DNA from 2 places in the Cytobacillus sp. FSL K6-0265 genome. Region 1 is predicted to be linked to the other one. Evidence: predicted binding sites of a transcription regulator. Region 1 holds the regulator's gene; the other holds the start of a gene.
What was found. Region 1 encodes LexA, which represses DNA repair genes until DNA is damaged. Its sites were predicted from a motif close to CGAACATATGTTCG; they were not measured.

Region 1 (11,525 bases):
TATCCCAGCATCACGTGGTGTCAGTACACGTGTAGAAGTACGTAGTGTGGATCCAGCTGCAAATCCTTATCTTGCAATGGCTGTTCTTCTTAAAGCTGGGTTAGATGGCGTGAAAAACAACCTAACACCACCAGCTCCAGTAGATCGTAATATCTATGTGATGAGCAAAGAAGAGCGTGAAGCTGAAGGCATTAAAGATCTTCCAGCTACACTTTATAGCGCGCTAGAACTTCTTAAACAAGATGAAGTAATGGTTGCTGCACTTGGTGAACATATTCTTGAACACTTTATCGAAGCAAAAGAAATTGAGTGGGATATGTTCCGTACGCAAGTTCACCCATGGGAACGCGAGCAATATTTACAAATGTATTAATAAAATTAACCCCTCTACCACTATGGTTTGAGGGGGTTTTGTTTTGCTCAAATAAAATTCATGACCAACTAATTATTCTGTTGACCAAAATAAGACCAAAAAATGTGACTGTAGGTAAACTCGATGTAATCGAGGTACCTGCGGTTTTTTTGTATTAAAAATAGAAGAAAGTAAAGTGGTGAGGAGAGGTCTTAAGACATTCATTTTGAACCTTATTCCTTTTATAGAATGGACCTTAACGTCGCTTTTCCATGCATTTAAAAAAATCTAAAAGATGTCATATAAAACATAAAATGGTCTTTTAACAAGGTGATATAGCCCGTACAACTCTTCATCTTCCACATATAGTATTAACATAATCATAGAAAGGAGGATGAGAATATGGGATATAAAAATCAAAACTATTCAGATTCATATGGATATGATCATAACGATTGTGGCTGCGATGAATTCTTTAGAAACATTTCCCGTGGTGAGGATGTGAAAGTATTCCTTAAAGGCGGCGGCCATGTTTTCGGAGAGTTTATCGATGTTCGTGGAAATTTAGTTTTCCTAGCAAAAGCTAACTGTCATCGTCGCGATGATCGTCACGATGATCGCCACAAAGATTGTTGCGACAAGAAAGATCGTGTAAGGATTACTACGATCTGTTGTGATGATATCGTTGCAGTTGAAGTCTAAAGAAACACCTTAGTAAGAGTCCTTTTTTATGTGTCTTAGAGGAAGTTATTGCAAGGGATATAACTGCTTCTTCACTTCGTATCTATTTAATAAATACTAAAAGGACTCTGCTCAAAGCAGCCATAACGGCTGCTTTTTTATATTAGTTAGAGTAGACTCGAAAAACTAAAAGAAGATACAAAGAGAAAATAAAATGGTCTCTTAACAGGGTGAGATAGCCCGTACAACTCTTCATTTTCCACATATAGTATTAACATAATCATAGAAAGGAGGAAGAGATATGGGATATAATAATTGTTTTTTTGGTAGAAGCCCAAGATATTCAGACTCATATGGATATAATAACAACAATTGTGGTTGTGGCAATTACAGTAAAGACGACAATAAGGATTGTGGCTGTGATGAGTTCTTTAAGAACATTTCCCGTGGTGAGGATGTGAGAGTTTTTCTTAAAGGCGGCGACCATGTATCAGGAGAATTCATCGATGTTCGTGGAAATTTAGTCTTCCTAGCAAAAGCAGAATGTCATCATCACGATGATTGTTGTTGTGACAAGAAAGGTCGAGTAAAAATCACTACAATCTGTTGTGATAATATCGTTGCAGTTGAAACTCGATAATTAAGATTCTTCTTTATTGTATCATCGAGGAATTAAGGCAATAGGATATAACAGTTTCATATCATCATTCAACTTGCTATCTATTTAAGAGATACTAAAAAGGATCTAGCTCAAAGCAGCCATAACGGCTGCTTCTTTATTTAGTTAGGGTAGAAAGATTAAAAGATAGAAACATAGAGCAAATAAAATGGTCTCTTAACAGGGTGGTATAGCCCGTACAACTGCAAGACCATCCACATATAGTATTAACATAATCATAGAAAGGAGGAAGAGGTATGGGATATAATAATTGTTTTTTTGGTAGAAGCCCAAGATATTCAGACTCATACGGATATGACAACAATAATTATGGTTGTGGTAATTACAGCAAAGACGACAATAACGATTGTGGCTGCGATGAGTTTTTTAAGAACATTTCCCGTGGTGAAGATGTGAAGGTTTTTCTTAAAGGTGGCGGCCATGTGTTCGGAGAGTTTATCGATGTTCGTGGAAATTTAGTCTTCTTAGCAAAAGCGGAATGTCATCGTCACGATGATTGTTGTGACAAGAAAGGTCGTGTAAGAATCACTACGATCTGTTGTGATGATATTGTTGCAGTTGAGGTATAAGGCACTGAGGAAAACCCGATAGTTGAGAGTGCTTTTACAGTGTTTTAGCGGAAGTTAATTTATGAGAAAATAACTATTGCGGATACTAAAAAACATCTTTAAAACCAATCTTAACGGTTGCTTCACTTGTAGACAAACTCCTTATATTGAGTTTGTCTACAGTCCTATCTATTAATTAATAGGAAGAAAAACTATAACAATGATGCTAGATAATCGAAATCAATGAGAAATAGTTGCTTGAAGCGATCCTCAACCTGTGGATGACTTGGTTCGTGAAATCAAGATAGCTATTAATTCCTAATAGATGATGAATTGAATATAAAGTGTATGTATTTTGAAGTAGATTGTTCTATTTACCCATCAACTGGATCAAATGAACATTTATTCCATTAAACCATCAGTTTTTCATGAAAAGACATGATGTTTTATCGCCCCATAAAACATCATGTAGAAGGTAGTCAAGTGATTCTAAGATCTGTGTAAGACATACATACTACAATTTAAGAAGCAACTCATCGTAAAACGATGATGTGTTATATCCCTTCATAAATGTGAAATTGAACAGTCTGAGCAGGTATTTCTAGCGCTTAGTTCTTATAATAGTAGGTGAAAAATGAGGTTGTCTAGATATTATTTGTTCTTTTTATATACAACAAAAAACCGTTCATAAGAACGGAATAAAATTTATTCGTGATCTTTTACTTTTAGGGTATCTAATAATTTTAAGATACCCTCTCCTCCCATACCAGAAACGAGAGAGATGATGAAAACAGCAGTGGGGGAATCCGGTGTTGTTGTCACAATGACAAATACGGCCGCCAGTCCTCCTAGTAAGATGTCTTCTAAGAACCCTAAATAAATGAATTTTTTCGTCATCCGTGGCTTGACTAGTTTGCCTAACCTCTGCAAATGCCCTGCAACACCGACAATTCCACCAATCAACGCAGCGAAGAGAATGTTCATTAACATTTTTCCTTCACACTCCTAAAGCCGAGATTTTTTTGCGACCTTAGGTTGATTCTTGGTGTAAATTTCATTATAATATATTTTTGTCTCCATGTAATGATTCTATTTTACTGAATTTTTCAAATTTAATAATTGGATGCGTAACATATAAAGATAATTGCAACGATTAAAAAGGAGTGTCAAAAATGACACTCTTTTTTAATGAATTTGGCGATAAACACCAATAACTTTGCCTAAAATAGATACATTATGCAAAATAATCGGCTCCATAGTAGGGTTTTCTGGTTGTAGGCGAATAAAGTTCTTCTCTTTAAAGAATCGCTTAACCGTGGCCTCGTCATCTTCCGTCATAGCAACGACGATTTCTCCATTATTTGCTGTTTGTTGCTGCTTGACTATGACATAATCACCATCTAATATGCCAGCTTCAATCATACTTTCTCCCATAATTTCAAGCATGAAGATATTTTCGTCACTCGGAGCCATTCTTTCAGGTAAAGGAAAATATTCCTCAACATTCTCAATCGCAGTAATAGGTTGACCAGCAGTAACCTTACCGATAATAGGAACGTTCACTGTTTGCACTTTAGGAATTGGATTGCTCTCTTCTAAATTTAATACTTCAATGGCACGGGGTTTTGTTGGATCTCGACGAATAAGCCCTTTACTCTCTAGTCTGGCTAGATGACCGTGTACGGTTGAACTTGAAGCTAGTCCAACAGCTTCGCCTATTTCCCTAACAGACGGTGGATACCCTTTTTGTTTTACTTCATCCTTTATAAAATTCAATATATCTTGCTGCCTCTTAGATAATTTCACGCTATCACGCACCTTCGTCAATATCATTAAGCTTATTATACCACCAGTAGAAAACAGATACAAACATAAGTTCGAATTTTCTTGTTGACAGAAACAAGTGTTCGCATTATACTAAAATCATCAAATCGAACATATATTCTATTCAGGGGTGACAATTAATGATAAAACAATTGTGGAATTCTTATAGTTATGCTATTATTCTTATCGCTTTTAGTTTCGGTATGGCTTTCCTATTATTTTTGAACACTGGTAATGCAAATCAGGAGGAGTATGTAAAGGTTGAAGTAAAACAAGGGGATTCTTTATGGAAAATTGCGGAGGATTTTAGAGATGCCCATAATATGTCTTCTAAAGATTTTGTTGCTTGGGTAGAAGAATTTAATCATATACATTTAGGTGAAATACATCCTGGTGATACGGTATATCTTCCCATTACAGATGGTGAAATAATATCTGAAACCAATTTAGCTAGTGTGATATTAGAAGACTAAAGGAATGAATGAGAATGAATGTAATTATATATTGTAGGGTGAGCACGACGAAGGATACACAGGAAACGTCCCTTGCTAGACAAGAAGAAGAACTTTTACATTTAGCGAGAATGAAGGATATGATTGTAGTTGAAGTGATACGTGAGAAAGCAAGTGGCTATGATTTAGAAAGAATAGGTGTGCTGCAATTATTAGAGTTACTAAAACAGAAACAAGCGGAGGCTGTTCTTATTCAAGATGAAACCAGGATTGGAAGAGGCAATGCTAAAATCGCCATCTTACATTGTATACTTAAAGAAAATGGGAAGATTTTTACAATTGCCCATAACGGGGAATTGCAACTTTCAGATTCAGATTCTATGGTATTACAGATTGTTAGCATGGTTGAAGAATATCAAAGAAAACTACATAATGTAAAAATTAAAAGAGGGATGCAAAAAGCTGTTCAAAAAGGCTTTCGACCTGAAAAAAATTTAAAAAACCAAGGTAATATAAACGGCAGAGAACGAATAGAAGTACCAATTGAAGAAATAGTAAAATTGAGAAAAAACAACCTTACTTTTGCAGAAATTGCTGCAACGTTAAGAGGCTTTGGTTATAAAGTATCTAAAGCGACCGTTAACCGTAGATATAATGAATATATAGATGAAATAGAGCTGGTGGATCATGAACCATCATGATACAAATCTAATATGTCACTTAATTTGATTGCGCAATATATTTTAAAACTGAAAGACGAAGATATCTTGTTTTGCTCCCAAGAAAAAAGCATACTGAAAGATCCTTCAATTGTTGAGTTCATGCACCATCATTGGAGGGAAATAACGTAAATTGTGAATGGTTATCTGTGCTCCTAAGATTAATCCATGTTTTTTTACATTAAACGATAGTGAAAGTATATTTCCTCATTCCCCTTACTTCCATACGCTTCCTACATTAAATAGATTCATATTTTTCAAAAGAGCACAATGATACATAGCTTTACCAAATCTTAAAGCAATACTTTACCAACGTATTATCGTCTGAAAATTATAGTGAAAAACATGATTGTAAACTGCTTTCTTGTCAAATGCATTCATATTTAGTAATATGGCTATTAAGTATCTTCTCCATATGGTTGAAGACTTTTTGGATGGGAAGGAGTGTAACACAATGATTTCAAAAGAAAAATTAGCGAGAATTAATTCGCTTGCCAAGAAAGCAAAGACGGAAGGTTTATCAGAATTAGAGGCAAAGGAACAATCTAAATTAAGAAAAGAATATTTAGAAAAGTTTAGAGCTTCTATGTTAAATACATTAAAAGGTGTTACTGTTATTGACCCTGAAGGTAATGATGTTACACCAGATAAGTTAAAGCGTGAACAAAATAAACCACTTCACTAAGATTGTGTTTATAAATTTTAAAAGGAAACTGTAACGAGCAGTTTCCTTTGTTGTTGTTGTTTTATATGACAATTATATAATATTTTACCTTTCTGGTTGTAACTGAAGGTGAAAGTCTATTATATTTAATTTGTAGGATATATATTGAAAGGATGTCGTTCATGTTCAACAAAACAGATGCTTTATCAATTAGCGCCATAAGAACATTGTCAATCGATGCAGTCGAGAAGGCAAACTCTGGTCATCCAGGAATGCCAATGGGAGCTGCGCCAATGGCGTATACTTTATGGACAAAGTTTATGAATCATAATCCCAAAAATCCTGATTGGTTTAATCGTGATCGCTTCGTGTTATCTGCAGGTCATGGGTCTATGCTATTGTATAGTCTCCTTCATTTATCGGGATATGATCTTTCTTTAGATGATATTAAGGAATTTCGCCAGTGGGGTAGTAAAACACCAGGACATCCTGAATTTGGCCATACACCAGGTGTAGATGCCACAACAGGTCCATTAGGACAAGGGATTGCCATGGCAGTTGGGATGGCAATGGCAGAAAGCCACCTATCAGCTGAATATAATAAAGATGGCTACAATGTAGTAGACCACTATACATATAGTATATGCGGAGATGGAGACTTAATGGAGGGAGTGTCAGCAGAAGCCGCTTCTCTTGCTGGTCACCTTCAATTAGGAAAGCTGATCGTAATGTATGATTCTAATGATATTTCATTAGACGGAGATTTAGATCAATCATTTTCTGAAAGTGTAGCGGATCGTTTTAAGAGTTATGGCTGGCATTATCTCCGAGTAGAAGATGGAAATAATCTCGATGAAATTGCCCAGGCAATTGACAGCGCTCGTCAAAATACTACACAACCGACATTAATTGAAGTTAAGACGGTAATTGGTTATGGATCCCCGAATAAGGCAGGCTCCTCTGCTTCTCATGGATCACCACTAGGTTCAGCTGAATTAAAATTAACAAAAGATGCTTATGAGTGGACATTTGAAGAAGATTTTCATGTGCCTGAAGAAGTATATGCACACTTCAATCAAAATGTAGCTATTAACGGTGAAAAAGTAGATCGTGAATGGAAAGATCTTTTTGCTGCTTACAAAAAAGATCATCCGGAATTAGCAGAACAGCTAGAAGGTGCAATCAAAGGTGAATTACCAAATGGTTGGGATAAAGATCTTCCTGTTTATGAAGAAGGCAAAAGCTTAGCAACTAGAGCATCTTCAGGGGAAGCTCTCAATGGTATCGCGAAGAACTTACCATCTTTCTTTGGTGGTTCAGCTGACTTAGCGGGCTCGAATAAGACGATGATGAAAGATGCAGAAGACTTCTCAGCAACTAATTATGCTGGTAAAAATATTTGGTTTGGGGTACGAGAATTTGCCATGGGTGCAGCTTTAAATGGTATGGCTTTACACGGTGGTCTAAATGTCTTTGGAGGGACATTCTTTGTATTCTCCGACTACTTAAGACCAGCTATTCGACTTGCAGCATTAATGAAGCTCCCAGTTACTTATGTTTTTACACATGACAGCATTGCTGTAGGTGAAGATGGGCCTACGCATGAACCGGTTGAACAATTAGCAGCGCTTCGTGCCATGCCTAATTTAGCTGTGATTCGCCCAGCTGATGGAAATGAGACTTCAGCTGCCTGGAAGCTAGCGATTGAGTCAAAAGATCAACCAACAGCACTTGTGTTAACTAGGCAAAATATTGCTACACTACCAAACTCAGCAGAGTTAGCCCTTGAAGGAGTAGAAAAAGGTGCTTATGTGATTGCGAAAGCAGAAAAAGAGCAACCAGATGCGCTTCTTTTAGCGACAGGGTCAGAGGTAGAATTAGCGGTGAAGGCTAAAGCTGCGTTAAAAGAAGAAGGCTTTGATGTGGCGGTAATCAGTATGCCGGATTGGAAGAGATTTGATGCTCAATCAAATGAATATAAAGAATCTGTCTTACCTAAAAATGTAACCAAACGTTTAGCCATTGAAATGGCAGCATCATTCGGCTGGCATAAATATGTGGGCCTAGAAGGCGACGTTTTAGGGATTGATCAATTCGGTGCCTCAGCACCAGGAGATATTCTAATAAAAGAGTACGGTTTTACTGTAGAGAATATTGTAAGCAAAGTAAAGAGCTTATAAACATGAGCGAAGAGGGAATTTCCCTCTTCGTTTTTTTTCGACAAAAAAAGTAGAGATTTATAACAAAAAGAGACAGAAAATACTGAAATAAAATTTTATAATAAGAGAAAGACTTGTCTAAAAAGGAGTAATTCTATGAGAACGTATCAGCTATATTTAATAGATGAACCTTTTGCGTCTCATTATTTTGGTAGAGAGCAAATGTTTTATCAGCTGTTCAAGGAATATGAACAAGCGACAGGCACGATCCAATTTATTTTGGGAAAACAAATTGCCTTTATCACCAAGAATATTCCAAAAGATAAAGTAAATAATGATTTGTATAGAGAATTATATGCAGAGAAAAAAGTTTCTTATAAGAGCAATGCGTTTTACATTAAAGAAAAAAATAGTCAAGCAAAGTTGATGATCCATGATCGTTTTCTAAGTTTAGAGGCTTCAGGAAACTATGATGCAGAGACGGTGTTCTTTGAAGTTCTACGAAAAGAAGAGAGTTCCTATTTAGCTATTGACCTTTTTCATAATCGATTTGGCTGGTTAAAGCCATTAAAAGAAAGAAAGTTTGTCTAAATTAGAGAAAATCATCAGCAAATATTGTATAATAACCTTTGGTCTAGTACACTGTATGATAGACAACATGAAGGAGGAAGTAGTATGTGGACATATATTCTAGTTGGTATATTAGCATTACTTGCTGGTGTAGCACTAGGATTTTTCATCGCTCGTAAATATATGATGAGCTACCTTAAGAAAAATCCACCAATTAATGAACAAATGCTTAAAATGATGATGATGCAAATGGGAATGAAGCCATCTCAGAAGAAAATTAACCAAATGATGAATGCGATGAATAAGCAACAACCTGGAAAATAACTTAAGAACGTCAGTTAAATAAAGTTTCTAGGTTCAATTGCATATAGATAGAAACAGATCAACTTTATTTTTCGGTTCTTCATTGCAACAAAGAATAGACCAAAGCTAATTTTAGCTTTGGTCTATTTCTTTCATTAGGATCATATTGTCGAATTCTATGATATCAAATCACTTGTTAATATTTTTTAAAATGAAATTCAAGTGTTAGCCTTTTATGCTTGTCTATTTAATGTAAGTCTACTCTCGTAAAGACGATTATATTCATTTAATAGAGAATCTAACTCCTGACTATATTTGATGGCAGAAGCAGAGTTGAGGCCGTTTCTCATAGCGGTTTGAATCAGTTCCCGTCTTTTTTGTTCAATTAATAATAGTAATTCTTGTTTGTTCACGCACCTAAAACTCCTCTGCGATTTTGTTCTAACCATGAAGTAGTTTCTATTTTGTCCCAAATATTCTTTTATTAATTATAGCGAATAATGGTAATTAATTCAAAAGAAACTTATGTAAAACTCTTTACATTCATGATACAAAAAAACTATTTATTCAACTGATTTGATACATTGACGACATAAAGCTTGTGTTTAACCTGTGTATTCTATGTTAGACACAAATTATTCAAAAAGATTAATTTCTTTTCACATAATGTTTTGATAGAATGGGGAAGGAAAAAGGGGAAGGTATGGAGGTGTTGATATGACTGATGTGAATTTTATAATTGCTCTTGGTGCAGGTTTTTTGAGTTTCATCTCGCCATGCTGTTTACCATTATATCCGGCATTTTTATCGTATATCACTGGAATGAGCGTAGGCGAGTTAAAAACGGAGAATGCACTGCTACAAAAACGTAGTTTGATACATACGCTATGCTTTTTATTAGGATTTTCAATTGTTTTTATTGCCATCGGTTTTGGTTCTTCTTATATAGGTAGCTTTTTTTATGAATATGCTGATCTCATTCGTCAAATTGGCGCAATTTTTATTGTTTTATTTGGGCTTGTGATCTTAGGTTTGCTTAAACCAGCATTCTTAATGAAAGAAAGGAGATTTGATTTTAAAAATCGCCCGACTGGTTATTTCGGTTCAGTTCTAATAGGTCTAGCCTTTGCTGCTGGTTGGACTCCTTGCTCTGGGCCTATTTTAGCATCAGTTATTTTACTTTCAGCGACAAACCCTGGATCAGGTTTATTTTATATGATTGCCTATATTATTGGTTTTGCTGTCCCATTTTTGATATTGTCTTTCTTTATCGGTAGAATGAAATGGATTAAAAAACACAATGTAACGATTATGAGAATTGGTGGGATATTGATGATTGTAATGGGCGTCGTCTTGTTCTTTGATTGGATGACTGATATTATCTCCCTTCTCACTATGTTGACAGGTGGCTTTACGGGTTTTTAATAGCGATCATTGCATCAAAAAGCGAGGAAAACTCGCTTTTTGATACGTGCGAAAATTGTCGTTGGGTTTAAATTGAAATTATTAGAAAAATTAGATATATTGTAATGAGTGATATTACTTTGAAATCAAAGTAGTTCATTATATAAGATGTTGTAGCGCATGGTGTTTGGAGGAGGAATAATAGGTGGCAAAGATATTAGTAGTAGATGATGCGAAATTTATGAGGTTGACTTTAAAGAATATATTAAAAAAAGCGAATCATGATATTGTTGGCGAAGCAGAGAATGGTAAACAAGCCATTGCCTTATATGAAGAATTAACGCCAGATCTTGTGACTATGGATATTACGATGCCAGAGATGAGCGGGTTAGAAGCAATGAGAAAAATTAAAGCTGAATACCCAACAGCTAGAATTGTCATGTGTTCAGCCATGGGGCAACAAAAAATGGTAGTAGAAGCGATCGAAGCGGGAGCAAAAGACTTTATTATCAAACCATTTGATGAAGTTAGAGTGATAGATGCTGTATCGCGAGTGTTATCTTAAAATCATACATATAATTTACTATTGAATAGTAATTAGCTATAATAATAAGTGTCATTGATCTTATTGTAAAAGGATGTTTTTTATGGACATGGTGTTGTTGACATCAATTGGAGCTGTTTCTATGGCAGTATTAGCTATGTTCATTCGAATGAAGGCGGCTAATCATCCAGTCACGATTAAGAAGATAATCTTACCTCCCGTATTTATGAGTACGGGGGCATTAATGTTTATTTTTCCCTATTTTCGCGTTACGTCAATAGAATTATTGGAAGCTGTTATAGTAGGGGCATTGTTTTCCTTGATTTTAATCAAAACGACTAAATTTGAAACCAAGGGATCCGAAATCTATTTAAAGAAATCGAAAGCGTTTATATTTATCTTAATAAGCTTGCTTATTATTCGCCTTGTTGCCAAATTGATGCTAAGTTCGACTATTGATGTTGGTGCGCTTGCAGGAATGTTTTATTTATTAGCATTTGCAATGATTGTTCCATGGCGTGTGGCGATGTTCTTTCAATTTCGCAAAATGGACAAAGCGGTACATGTCAAACAAGTAGAATCGAGACCAACTACTTAATAATGAAAGAAGCACCTTTAAGAGTGTA
Region 2 (11,525 bases), 1.9 Mb from region 1:
TCATTAAAGGCACCGTCAGATTGATGGAAAATATGTGATAAACTATGTGACTGTCCGAAGTTGAAGTCTAAATCGACATCTTTAATCTTTTTAAATGCAGAGTCGACAAAATCAATGATCTTATCTTTTGCTGAATTAAATTTATAATTAAAGGGTTCTTCTTTTTTCTCTTCTTCAAATTTGACCGCTGTAGATAATTCTTTAATAATTTCTTCTTGCTTTTGCTCGGCCGTATCTTCGGCTTTTTCTAGTTTCTCTAATAAAGTTAAAGCTTCTTCAACCGATAATTTTCCATCCTCCACCATTTTTAAAATGCGTTTTCTTTCTTCCTTCATTCTATTCCCTCCATAAGGTTCATTTTGTCTATGCCCTATTATCCTTTTTATCTTAGGCTAAATAAGTATTAATATCTAATAAGTATGCTTAGGACAATCTCCAGCATGATTAGTATTGAAAAATGAAAGTTGGTTATATTTCATTTTTACCCCCAATCAGCGAAAATTACGCTTATACTTCGATTTTTCTATACTCAATTGTACGATAGTAAGGGGCAAAAGTTTCACTTAAATAAAAAAACCAGTCTCAAGTCTGACTGGGATTTATGTCATGAGGTCTAGATATGAAGGTTCGTTTCCTGAGGTATCGGTAAAATGAAGAGTTGAAGTCGTTAAGTTAATAACTCCGTATGATCATCGTTCCTAACAAATTAGCGAAATCCAAACAGGTCCTGTCTATTTATGACCTAGGACCTGCTTTAACCTATGTAACTATAATGATTTATTGATAGGCCGCCAAGTCAGTTGTGCGAGGAGATTCCTTACGCTTAACCTCATCAATCTTGTTAACAAACATTTGAAATACTTTTCTTTTTTCTTCTAAATCTTTTGCATGTTCTTTTAAATCATTATACTTCTCTTCAAACGGACGGTGATAACGTTCTCTTATACTTTCAATAATCTCATCATTGACAGTAGATTGAATGACTTGTTTAGTAATTCCATATTTATAGGAGTAAAGTTTTAGCTCAAGCTTAATTTGATCATATTCCTCATTAATTTGACTAAGCACTTCAGAGATATCTTCTTTCCATTCCTCTAATGATTTAGCTAAATAATCTTCCATAACTGTATAGTCACCCTCTCCCCATATAATACTATGATTATAACGAAGGATAGTTACATCCCTTTTGCTATAGAGTTACAAAACTTTATCTTTTTTAATAGGAAATACCACGAGCCGATAGACCCGTGGTATTTCTTATTAAAACATTAAGCATTAGTTACACTTGCTTCTTTATCCTCAATTTGCACTTTCATTCTTTTGCGATCACGTTCAAGAATCGGTTTTAAATATTTCCCTGTATAAGACTCGGCTGTTTCTGCAATCACTTCAGGGGTACCTGTAGCTAGGATTGTTCCCCCTTTGAGTCCACCTTCAGGACCTAAATCAATTAAATGGTCAGCAGCTTTAATTACATCTAAATTATGTTCAATCACGAGTACAGTATCTCCATTTTCAACAAGACGCTGTAACACATTAAGTAAACGAGCAATATCATCGACATGCAAGCCCGTTGTCGGTTCGTCTAAAATGTAAAATGATTTACCATTAGAACGACGATGTAGCTCAGAAGCAAGCTTTACCCTTTGCGCTTCCCCACCTGATAAGGTTGTCGCTGGTTGGCCCAATTTAACATAACTCAATCCGACATCATAGATTGTTTGCAACTTACGACGAATTTTAGGGATATTTTCAAAGAAAGTAAGTGCATCTTCCACGGTCATTTCTAAGATCTCTGCAATGCTCTTCCCTTTATATTTTACTTCTAACGTCTCTCGATTATATCGTTTTCCATGGCAGACTTCACATGGCACATATACATCAGGAAGAAAATGCATTTCAATTTTAATGATTCCATCTCCACGACAGGCTTCACATCGGCCACCTTTGACGTTAAAACTAAAGCGCCCTTTTTTATAGCCTCTTACTTTCGCTTCATTTGTAGAGGCATACACATCACGAATGTCATCGAATACGCCTGTATAGGTAGCTGGATTAGAACGTGGCGTTCTTCCAATAGGTGATTGATCAATATCAATAACTTTGTCTAATTGATCAATTCCTTTCACTTCCTTATGTGCACCAGGCTTACTTTTCGCTCGATGTAGTTTTTGCGCTAAGCTTTTATGGAGAATCTCATTGATTAACGTACTCTTCCCTGAGCCTGAGACACCGGTTACAGCCGTGAATGTACCAAGAGGGAACTTGACGTTCACATTCTTCAAGTTATTCTCTTTAGCTCCTTTGATCTCAATAAAACGACCGTCACCTTTTCTTCTTTCTATCGGCAGAGGGATAAATTTTTTCCCTGATAAATATTGACCGGTTAAAGAGTAATCATCTTTCATAACTTCTTCTGGTGTACCTTTGGAAACAATTTCACCACCGTGCACCCCTGCACCTGGACCCACATCAATTAAATAATCCGCTGCAAGCATCGTATCTTCATCATGCTCGACCACAATTAACGTATTACCGATATCACGCATGTTCTTTAATGTTTCGATTAAGCGGTCATTATCCCTTTGATGCAATCCAATAGAAGGTTCATCAAGAATATACAACACTCCAGTCAGCCGTGAACCAATTTGGGTGGCTAAACGAATACGTTGAGCTTCCCCACCTGAGAGAGTACCAGCAGCCCGACTGAGCGTTAAATAATCCAAGCCAACATTAATAAGAAATCCAAGACGTTCTTTAATTTCTCTCATGATCAAAGTAGCGATTTTCATTTCTTTTTCTGATAAGTGCAATTGGCCAAAAAAGTCATAAGCTTCCTCAACAGATAAATCTGTAAGTTTCCCAACATGATGACCATCAATCAAGACTGCCAAGCTTTCTTTCTTAAGACGGTAGCCTTTACAAGTAGGACATTTATGTTCCCCCATGTACTTCTCCATCTGTTCACGGATATAATCAGAGCTCGTCTCCTTATATCTTCTCTTGATATTATTCATAACACCTTCAAAGACAATATGGGATTCACGCACTTGACCATAATCATTTTCATATTTAAAATAAATTTTTTCTCTACCCGAACCATAAAGGATCTTATCTAGTTGTTCATCTGGAATAGCTGATACGGAGATATCCATATCAATGCCATAGTGCGTACATACTGCTTCCAAAAGTTGGGGGTAGTATTGTGAGCTATTCGGTTCCCAAGGTGCAATCGCATGCTGCTTCAACGTGAGATCTTTATTAGGGATTACTAAATCTGGATCTACTTCTAGCTTTACCCCTAAGCCGTCACAATCGGGACAGGCACCGAAAGGACTATTAAACGAAAACATTCTCGGCTCAAGTTCTCCAATTGAAAAACCACAAATAGGACAAGCATGGTTTTCGCTAAATAATAATTCCTCTTCCCCAATCACATCAACTATGACTTTTCCTTCGCCCATTTTCAGTGCTGTTTCGAGCGAGTCAGCTAATCTGGCTTCCACGCCCTCCTTCACGACAATTCTGTCAATGACGACTTCAATAGAATGTTTTTTATTTTTCTCAAGCTCGATTTCTTCTCCTAAATCGAGCATTTCGCCATCAACCCGAACACGAACAAACCCTTGTTTCTTTACCTCTTCCAATACCTTTACATGTGTTCCTTTTCTACCAGACACAACAGGTCCGAGTACTTGCAAGCGTGTTCTTTCCGGATATTCCATAATACGATCTACCATTTGTTCAACGGTTTGAGAAGAAATTTCAATATTATGGTTAGGGCAGGTTGGGTGTCCTACTCTCGCAAATAACAGACGCAAATAATCATAGATTTCTGTCACAGTTCCTACCGTTGATCGTGGGTTTTTACTTGTTGTCTTTTGGTCGATAGAAATCGCAGGGGATAAACCTTCAATCGTATCCACATCGGGCTTATCCATTTGTCCTAAGAACTGTCTTGCATAGGCAGAGAGGGATTCAACATAACGGCGCTGTCCTTCTGCATAAATCGTATCAAAAGCTAAGGATGATTTTCCCGATCCTGATAACCCCGTTAGAACAACAAGTTTATCCCTTGGGATTGAAACATCGATATTTTTTAAATTATGTGCCCTCGCACCTTTAACAATCAATTTCTCCATTGCCATTTCCGTTCATCATCCTTCCGCCTTCAGTTCAAGAATTAGATCACGAAGCTCTGCCGCACGTTCGAAATTTAAATCCTTCGCTGCAGTCTTCATCTCTTTCTCCATATCCGCTATTAATTTTTGACGTTCTTTTTTATTTAATTGACTTAATTTATCAGCACTATTATACTCTTCTGGCGTTTCCGCAGCTTGTGTCGCTCTAATCACATCACGAATTTCTTTTTGTATTGTCTGTGGCGTGATACCATGTTCTGTGTTGTAGTCTTCTTGGATGCTACGACGGCGTTCCGTTTCGCTTATAGCCTTTGTCATCGAGTCTGTCATTCGGTCCGCATACATGATTACTTGACCATTCGCATTACGAGCAGCCCGCCCAATCGTTTGAATCAGTGAACGCTCTGAACGTAAAAATCCTTCTTTGTCGGCATCAAGTATCGCTACGAGTGATACTTCCGGAATATCAAGCCCTTCTCGCAATAAATTAATACCTATTAACACATCATAGGTACCCATACGAAGCTCCCTAATAATCTCAATTCGCTCAAGGGTTTTTACTTCGGAATGTAGGTATTGAACCTTCATGCCAATTTCCTTTAAATAATCCGTTAAATCCTCAGACATTTTTTTCGTTAAAGTTGTTATGAGTACACGTTCATTTTTCTCAATTCTGTCATTAATTTCACCAATTAAATCATCAATTTGACCCTCTATCGGTCGGACATCAATAATCGGATCTAACAGTCCTGTAGGTCTAATGATTTGTTCAATCATTTCAGGCGTGTGTTCTAATTCATATGGGCCTGGAGTTGCAGATACATATACAATCTGGTTAATATGATCTTCAAACTCAGAAAAAGTAAGAGGACGGTTATCCATTGCCGAAGGAAGACGAAAACCATGTTCTACTAACACATTCTTACGAGCTTGGTCACCATTATACATCCCTCTTATTTGCGGCAATGTCACATGAGATTCATCAATAACAAGTAAGAAGTCCTTTGGAAAGTAGTCAAGTAAAGTATAGGGAGTCGAACCAGCCGGACGAAGAGTTAAATGGCGGGAGTAGTTTTCAATCCCTGAACAAAAACCCATCTCTCTCATCATTTCTAGATCATATCGTGTTCTTTGTTCTAAACGTTGCGCTTGTAATAAATGTCCTTCTTCATGTAAGTTAGCCAGTCTTTCTTCTAATTCTTTTTCAATATTTTCGACGGCTACACGCATTTTTTCTTCTCGCGTAACGAAGTGAGATGCCGGGAATATGGCTACATGATCACGGTCACCTAAAATTTCACCGGTCAAAGCATCAACTTCACGAATCCGATCAATTTCATCTCCAAAAAACTCCACACGTAAACAATGCTCATCTTTCGAAGCAGGGAATATCTCTACAACATCACCACGTACACGAAATGTCCCACGTATAAAGTTCATATCATTGCGCTCGTATTGTATGTCGACTAGTTTCCTTAATAATTGATTGCGCTCAATTTCCAATCCCGTTCTCAAGCTTAAAACAAGTTCTCTATATTCCTCCGGGGATCCTAAACCATAGATACAAGAAACACTAGCGATGATGATTACATCGTTTCTTTCAAATAATGAGGAGGTAGCTGAATGGCGGAGCTTATCAATTTCATCATTAATACTTGCATCTTTCTCAATAAATGTATCAGTGGATGGAACATATGCTTCCGGTTGATAATAGTCATAGTAACTAACAAAATACTCCACCGCATTATTAGGAAAGAACTCTTTAAATTCACTATATAATTGTCCTGCTAACGTCTTATTATGAGCAATCACTAAAGTGGGTTTATTCACTTCTTTAATTACATTAGAAACCGTGAACGTTTTCCCAGTTCCAGTTGCACCTAGTAATGTTTGATGCTTTTTCCCTTCTTGAATCCCATTTACAAGCTCTTTAATCGCTGCAGGTTGATCACCCTGTGGGGAATATTTTGAAACTAACTCAAATGTTTGTTCCACATCAGAAACCTCCTCTATGTAAAAAGTAAAGCATGTTTAATCATTATTACATTCCGATTTTCTATATCCTCATTCTACCACAAATTCTCTTATCTAAACCACAAAAAAGCGAACAAATATTCGATTATCGTTCGACAAAGAGATTGAAAGATGGCTAGGATGAAAATAAAAGGGTACGAAGGTAAAAAGAACTTTCATTATTTTGAAACTTTACCCTATATAAAATCGTCTTTTGTTATATGGTGAAATTGACGAGGTGATTATTTGTTTGGCTTTATTTTTATATTTGCATGGCTAACCGTTTTTATTTATGCCCTAAAAACCATTAAAGATTATATAAACAGTAATGATGAGGAAAAAGCGTATGAAAAAGACTTCGTCATTAAAATAGTTGGAGCCGTATGCCTATCAGGGCTTTTTGTTATAGCAGAGATACTTCGCCTTGCAAACTTAGGCTTCGCTGAGATGAAGTGGCTGTTTCTCTCTACATTTCTACTAGTATTGATTGTCATTTACGCCTTTTTCACCTACAGAATACTCTTTTCTAAAAACACCTTTGACCGTAACAAAGAAGATTATACATTTAGTTATAAATATCGAAAATGGCTTATCCCTATTTATTTTCTATTCCCCATTGGTGTAATTAGTATTGTAATTTGGGTTAGCTAACTGCGATTTTCTTCTACATAAACGAGCAATCATATTAGTTTTAAGTCCGTATTAAGGTGTATTTAGTAAATATGAACATATAATTTAACGAACTGTACTTATTCAAAAGTTATAAGAGCAAATCATGTCTGTCCTCTTAAACCCTCCTACTAATTCAACAACGTCCTCAACAATCAATTTATGTACCTTTCTTCTTATAAAACTAAACACTTTGCCCTAAAAAGTAAGTAGAACCCCAATACACGCTGATGGGGTTCTACTTACTTTACTTATTTATATGTCTGCTGGATGCGGACCCTTTTGAGCTTCCATCTCTTTCGCCATTTTCCTTGCTTTTATAAATTGGACACCGCTTAATACAATGGTTTTACCTACGGCATATGTTGGTACAGCAAGTAACATACCTAATATACCAGCTAAGTTTCCTGCTACCAATAAGAGAATAATGATTGTTGCTGGATGGGTATTTAATGTTTTTCCTAAAATTAAAGGAGAAATTAAATTACCTTCTAATTGTTGAGCAGCGACAATGACTAATAATGCTAAAATCGCCATCGTAGGTGATTCAAATAGACCAACAATAACCGCCGGTGCACCACCAATAAATGGTCCAACATATGGAATAATATTCGTTACTGAAATAATTAATGCCAATACAATTGCGTATGGTAGGTCAATGATTAAGAAACCGATAAAAGAGGCCGTCCCGACGAATAATGCGACAGTAATCTGACCTTGGATATAAGAAGAAAGTGTTTTACCTGTTTCTTTTAAAGTATCAATTGCTTCGGCACGATAGCTTTTTGGAACGAATTTCCCTAGTGCAGGGGGGAACTTCTCCCCGTCTTTTAGCATAAAGAACAATAGGAATGGTACGGTAATAATCGTTATGGCAATATTTGCTACTAATCCGACTAAATCGCTGAGGCCATTCGTTATCCTTTGCGGAAGTTGATTGGCGTAATCAATTAAATAACCCATTATTTCTTCTTGTGTTACATAATCTTGATTCATTAACCAGCGAAAACCCTCAGATTGCGAGAAGTTGTTAAAGAACTGCTCTGTTTGTTTAACATAAGTAGGTAGTTGATTTAATAAACCAGCCAATTGGGCTGAAATTTTCGGTACAAAAATACTAAAGACAAGTACGAGCAACCCAGCAACGATTGCAAATAATAAGATGATCGATAATATCTTAGGTATTTTTGCTTTTTGAATTAAATGCACAAATGGATTTAAAATGAAGAATAAAAACCCTGAGATAATAATAGGGAAGAACAACGTGGAAAAAAAGATTCCAATCGGTTCAAATAAAAAAGAGATTTTTGAAGCTACTAAAATGACGGACAAAATAATTAGAATTTGAAGAGACCAGTACTGGAATTTCTTCTTGTTCACATTCTCACCTTTTCCCAAAAATAAATTTTTCTCTATAGACTACACTTTCATTTGTAGTTCCCTTTTTCACAAAAAGGAAAACCACTAGAACTTTATTTGTATGTATTATTGTAATGCATCCCCCACAAAATGTCGCCTCATAAGGATATTTTCCGTGAATATTTTTCGACAAATATTTCCTTTTGGTTATTTTAACCAACATCAATCACTTATATAATCTGCCACGTGTTAAGGAAATCTCATTATCCATTCAGACCACCGCATCAGCATTAGATAGGATTATCCACGTCCTACTGGGATTATTTTCTTCTGATTAATTAGTCAATCGTTGTAACGATTCGTCCCAAAGGCTTCTTTTCGGGGGAGTTGGAGTGATTTTAGAATTAGGGTATTTAGAACCTGGCGATGGACACGCAAACTTTTTTGTTCCGCTATCTTTGCTACTTTTTCCTGTGATGCACGCGCAAACTTAATTTGCTCCGCTATCTTCTAGCTTTTTGGCTGTGTTGTATGTGCAAACCTCTTTTGCTCAGCTATCTTCCTGCTTTTTCGCTGTGTTGCACGTGCAAACTTAATTTGCTCCGCTATCTTTGTCGTTTTTTACTGTGATGCACAATCCACTTTTGCTCAGTCTATTTTGCAGGTTTCCCCCAGCACTCTACTCCTGAGTTAGACGCAAAACCGCTTGGTATTCTGTTAAGATCGATATTTTTCTCAATATCTAAAAAAGGCATTTTAGGAGTCTCCCTAAAATACCTTTGTAAATCATGGTTATTGTTGACCTTTTTGAATCCATTCAGCAACAGTTGCAGTACGTTTAGCTTGATGTTTAACTGCTGCTTCATTATCTTCAACGATCTTGCCATCTTGTCCTTGGGTTGAACTTGCGCCGTAAGGATTTCCTCCACCAGCAAAAATGCTTGGGTCAGTGAAGCCTGGTGCGGCAACAATTGCTCCCCAATGGAACATGGTTGTATAGAATGAAAGAAGGGTTGCTTCTTGACCACCGTGAGGATTAGAAGCAGAGCTCATTGCACTCACTACTTTATTCGCAAGTTTGCCTTGTGCCCAAAGTCCACCAGCAGTATCAATAAAAGCTTGCACTTGTGAAGCAATGTTACCAAAACGAGTTGGGAAACTAAAAACAATCGCGTCTGCCCATTCAAGGTCGGCAAGTGTAACTTCTGGTACATCTTTCGTAGCATCCGCATTGGCACGCCATGCAGGATTAGAATCGATGGCTGCCTCAGGCGCTGTTTCAGGAATCTTTAACAATTTCACTTCAGCGCCGGCTTCTTTTGCCCCTTGTTCTGCCCACTGTGCCATTTGGTAGTTCGTACCTGTTGAACTATAATAAATCACTGCTAATTTAATACTCATCTGAATAGAATCCTCCTTGATATCTCATATACATCTATATTGTTTCTATTCCTTCCAACACTATGCATTAAACTTATCTTAATGTTTTTAATGCACCGCTCCATGCTAGCACTTGATCAAGCATCATTTTCATATTTGCTTGGTGCAAGTCCTGAGGCTTAAATTCATTACCATTTACGAAATCAGTAAAAAGTGAAAGTGTTGGATGTGTGCGCACATCTGCGACTTGTAACTCGCCTAAAATGCCACGAAGATGTTCCGCCGCACGAGCACCACCAGTAGATCCATAACTAACAATACCCGCTGCTTTATTCGCCCATTGATCGCGAGCAAAGTCGATCGCATTTTTTAAAGCACCACTAATACTATGGTTGTATTCCTGTACAATAAACACAAAGCCATCCATACTATCTAGCTTATCTCCCCATGCTGCAATACCAGGCTCTGTGCCATCTGTTGTACCAAGGAACGGTAGTTGAAAGTCAGCAATATCAATAATTTCGTAATTTGCATCCCCACGTGCATCAGCTATTTCTTTCACCCATTGGCCTACTTGTGGGCTTACGCGACCTTCTCTTGTGCTTCCTAAAATAATACCGATATTTAATTTTTCCATTTTCATTTCCTCCTCAGGATGTTGTTTATTTTTCTTGAATAATTTATTTAAAAAGCTCATGTTGCCTCTCCCCATTTCTTAGATGCTGGCTTTATACCATTGTGCTGCTTCTTCAACTTCTTTGAATGAAAGCTGATGCCCCATATGTTCCCAATGAAGGTGGACATCGGCTCCCGCATTTTCTAATAAACGCTTTAACTCTTCGGATTCTTCTGGTGAACAAATTGGATCATTCGTCCCTGCGCCAATGAATACTTTTTTGCCTGTTAAATCAGGCAATTCTATCCCTCTTCTCGGTACCATTGGATGATGCAAGATTGCTGCTTTCACAGCGTCTTTATAATGGAACATCATGCTGGCCGCAATATTAGCACCATTTGAATATCCTAATGCAACGATCTTCTGACGGTCAAAACCATATTTTTCAGCTGCTTCATCTAAAAATTGATAAAGCTCTTTCGTACGGAAGATTAAGTCCTCCTCATCAAAAACCCCTTCTGCTAACCTTCTAAAAAAGCGTGGCATCCCATTTTCAAGAACATTACCTCGGACACTTAGCACGGATGCACCCTCGTCAATTTTGCCAGCTAACGGGAGAAGGTCAAGCTCATTTCCTCCTGTTCCATGAAGTAATAATAGGGTTTGTTTTGATGCGTCACTACCCTTTTCAAAAATATGTTTCATGTATATCCCCTCCATTATTTCGGTCGAACAATTGTAAATACTTCTCCTACTTTCGCATAATCGTTTCCAGCCAAGCGACTGATTGCCCCTAATTTTTCAGCGTTGATTTTGCCTGCTTCATAAATTTCATCATTAAAATGGAAGTAGACAACTTTACCGATAAGTAGGTCAGCATTCCCTTCAAGTTCTATATGATGAGCAAGCTGACATTCCATCCTCACTTTTGCTTTCACGATTCCTGGTACATTAACAACTGTACTCGAAGTTGTCTCTAATCCATTTAGCTCTAATTCATCCACATCTGGTGAGAGAGTAGCCGCTGTTTCATTAATTTGCGTAACATTCGACTCATCAACAAGATGGACGACAAACTCCTTCGTATCACTTACATTTTTAGCAGTATCTTTCATCTCACCTGCTCTTCTTGCTACAGAAACAGCAATCATCGGCGGATTAGAAGATACGATATTAAAGAAACTGAACGGTGCACCATTCATTACACCAGCAGTTGATTGTGAAGTGACAAAGGCAATCGGTCTCGGAATAATACTTCCGATCAATAACTTGTAATTCTCCCTCTCGGTTTGCGTGGTCGGATCAATACTTACCATTGCTTTCATCCTCCTTTTCAATCACACTTC

Region 2: a site for LexA is predicted at 6,247-6,260, ahead of uvrB (excinuclease ABC subunit UvrB). Genes of this name have one in related genera too.

What each region holds. Positions count from the first base shown of each region.
Region 1 covers NZ_JBBOPE010000001.1:1,952,057-1,963,581, forward strand. Annotated here, with positions in the region: gene glnA (type I glutamate--ammonia ligase) at 1-373, shown strand, start outside; gene MHH73_RS10010 (hypothetical protein) at 755-1,054, shown strand; gene MHH73_RS10015 (hypothetical protein) at 1,335-1,673, shown strand; gene MHH73_RS10020 (hypothetical protein) at 1,949-2,281, shown strand; gene MHH73_RS10025 (DUF4257 domain-containing protein) at 2,966-3,250, opposite strand; gene lexA (transcriptional repressor LexA) at 3,446-4,093, opposite strand; gene yneA (cell division suppressor protein YneA) at 4,225-4,557, shown strand; gene MHH73_RS10040 (YneB family resolvase-like protein) at 4,572-5,237, shown strand; gene MHH73_RS10045 (DUF896 domain-containing protein) at 5,710-5,940, shown strand; gene tkt (transketolase) at 6,102-8,099, shown strand; gene sirA (sporulation inhibitor of replication protein SirA) at 8,235-8,669, shown strand; gene MHH73_RS10060 (YneF family protein) at 8,754-8,972, shown strand; gene MHH73_RS10065 (aspartyl-phosphate phosphatase Spo0E family protein) at 9,185-9,364, opposite strand; gene MHH73_RS10070 (cytochrome c biogenesis CcdA family protein) at 9,669-10,376, shown strand; gene MHH73_RS10075 (response regulator) at 10,561-10,920, shown strand; gene MHH73_RS10080 (CcdC family protein) at 11,003-11,497, shown strand.
Region 2 covers NZ_JBBOPE010000001.1:3,805,047-3,816,571, forward strand. Annotated here, with positions in the region: gene MHH73_RS19350 (DUF4097 family beta strand repeat-containing protein) at 1-335, opposite strand, end outside; gene MHH73_RS19355 (hypothetical protein) at 778-1,122, opposite strand; gene uvrA (excinuclease ABC subunit UvrA) at 1,269-4,148, opposite strand; gene uvrB (excinuclease ABC subunit UvrB) at 4,158-6,137, opposite strand; gene MHH73_RS19370 (hypothetical protein) at 6,402-6,806, shown strand; gene MHH73_RS19375 (AI-2E family transporter) at 7,080-8,204, opposite strand; gene wrbA (NAD(P)H:quinone oxidoreductase) at 8,976-9,584, opposite strand; gene MHH73_RS19385 (NADPH-dependent FMN reductase) at 9,658-10,260, opposite strand; gene MHH73_RS19390 (alpha/beta hydrolase) at 10,279-10,884, opposite strand; gene MHH73_RS19395 (flavin reductase family protein) at 10,899-11,495, opposite strand; gene MHH73_RS19400 (ring-cleaving dioxygenase) at 11,517-11,525, opposite strand, start outside.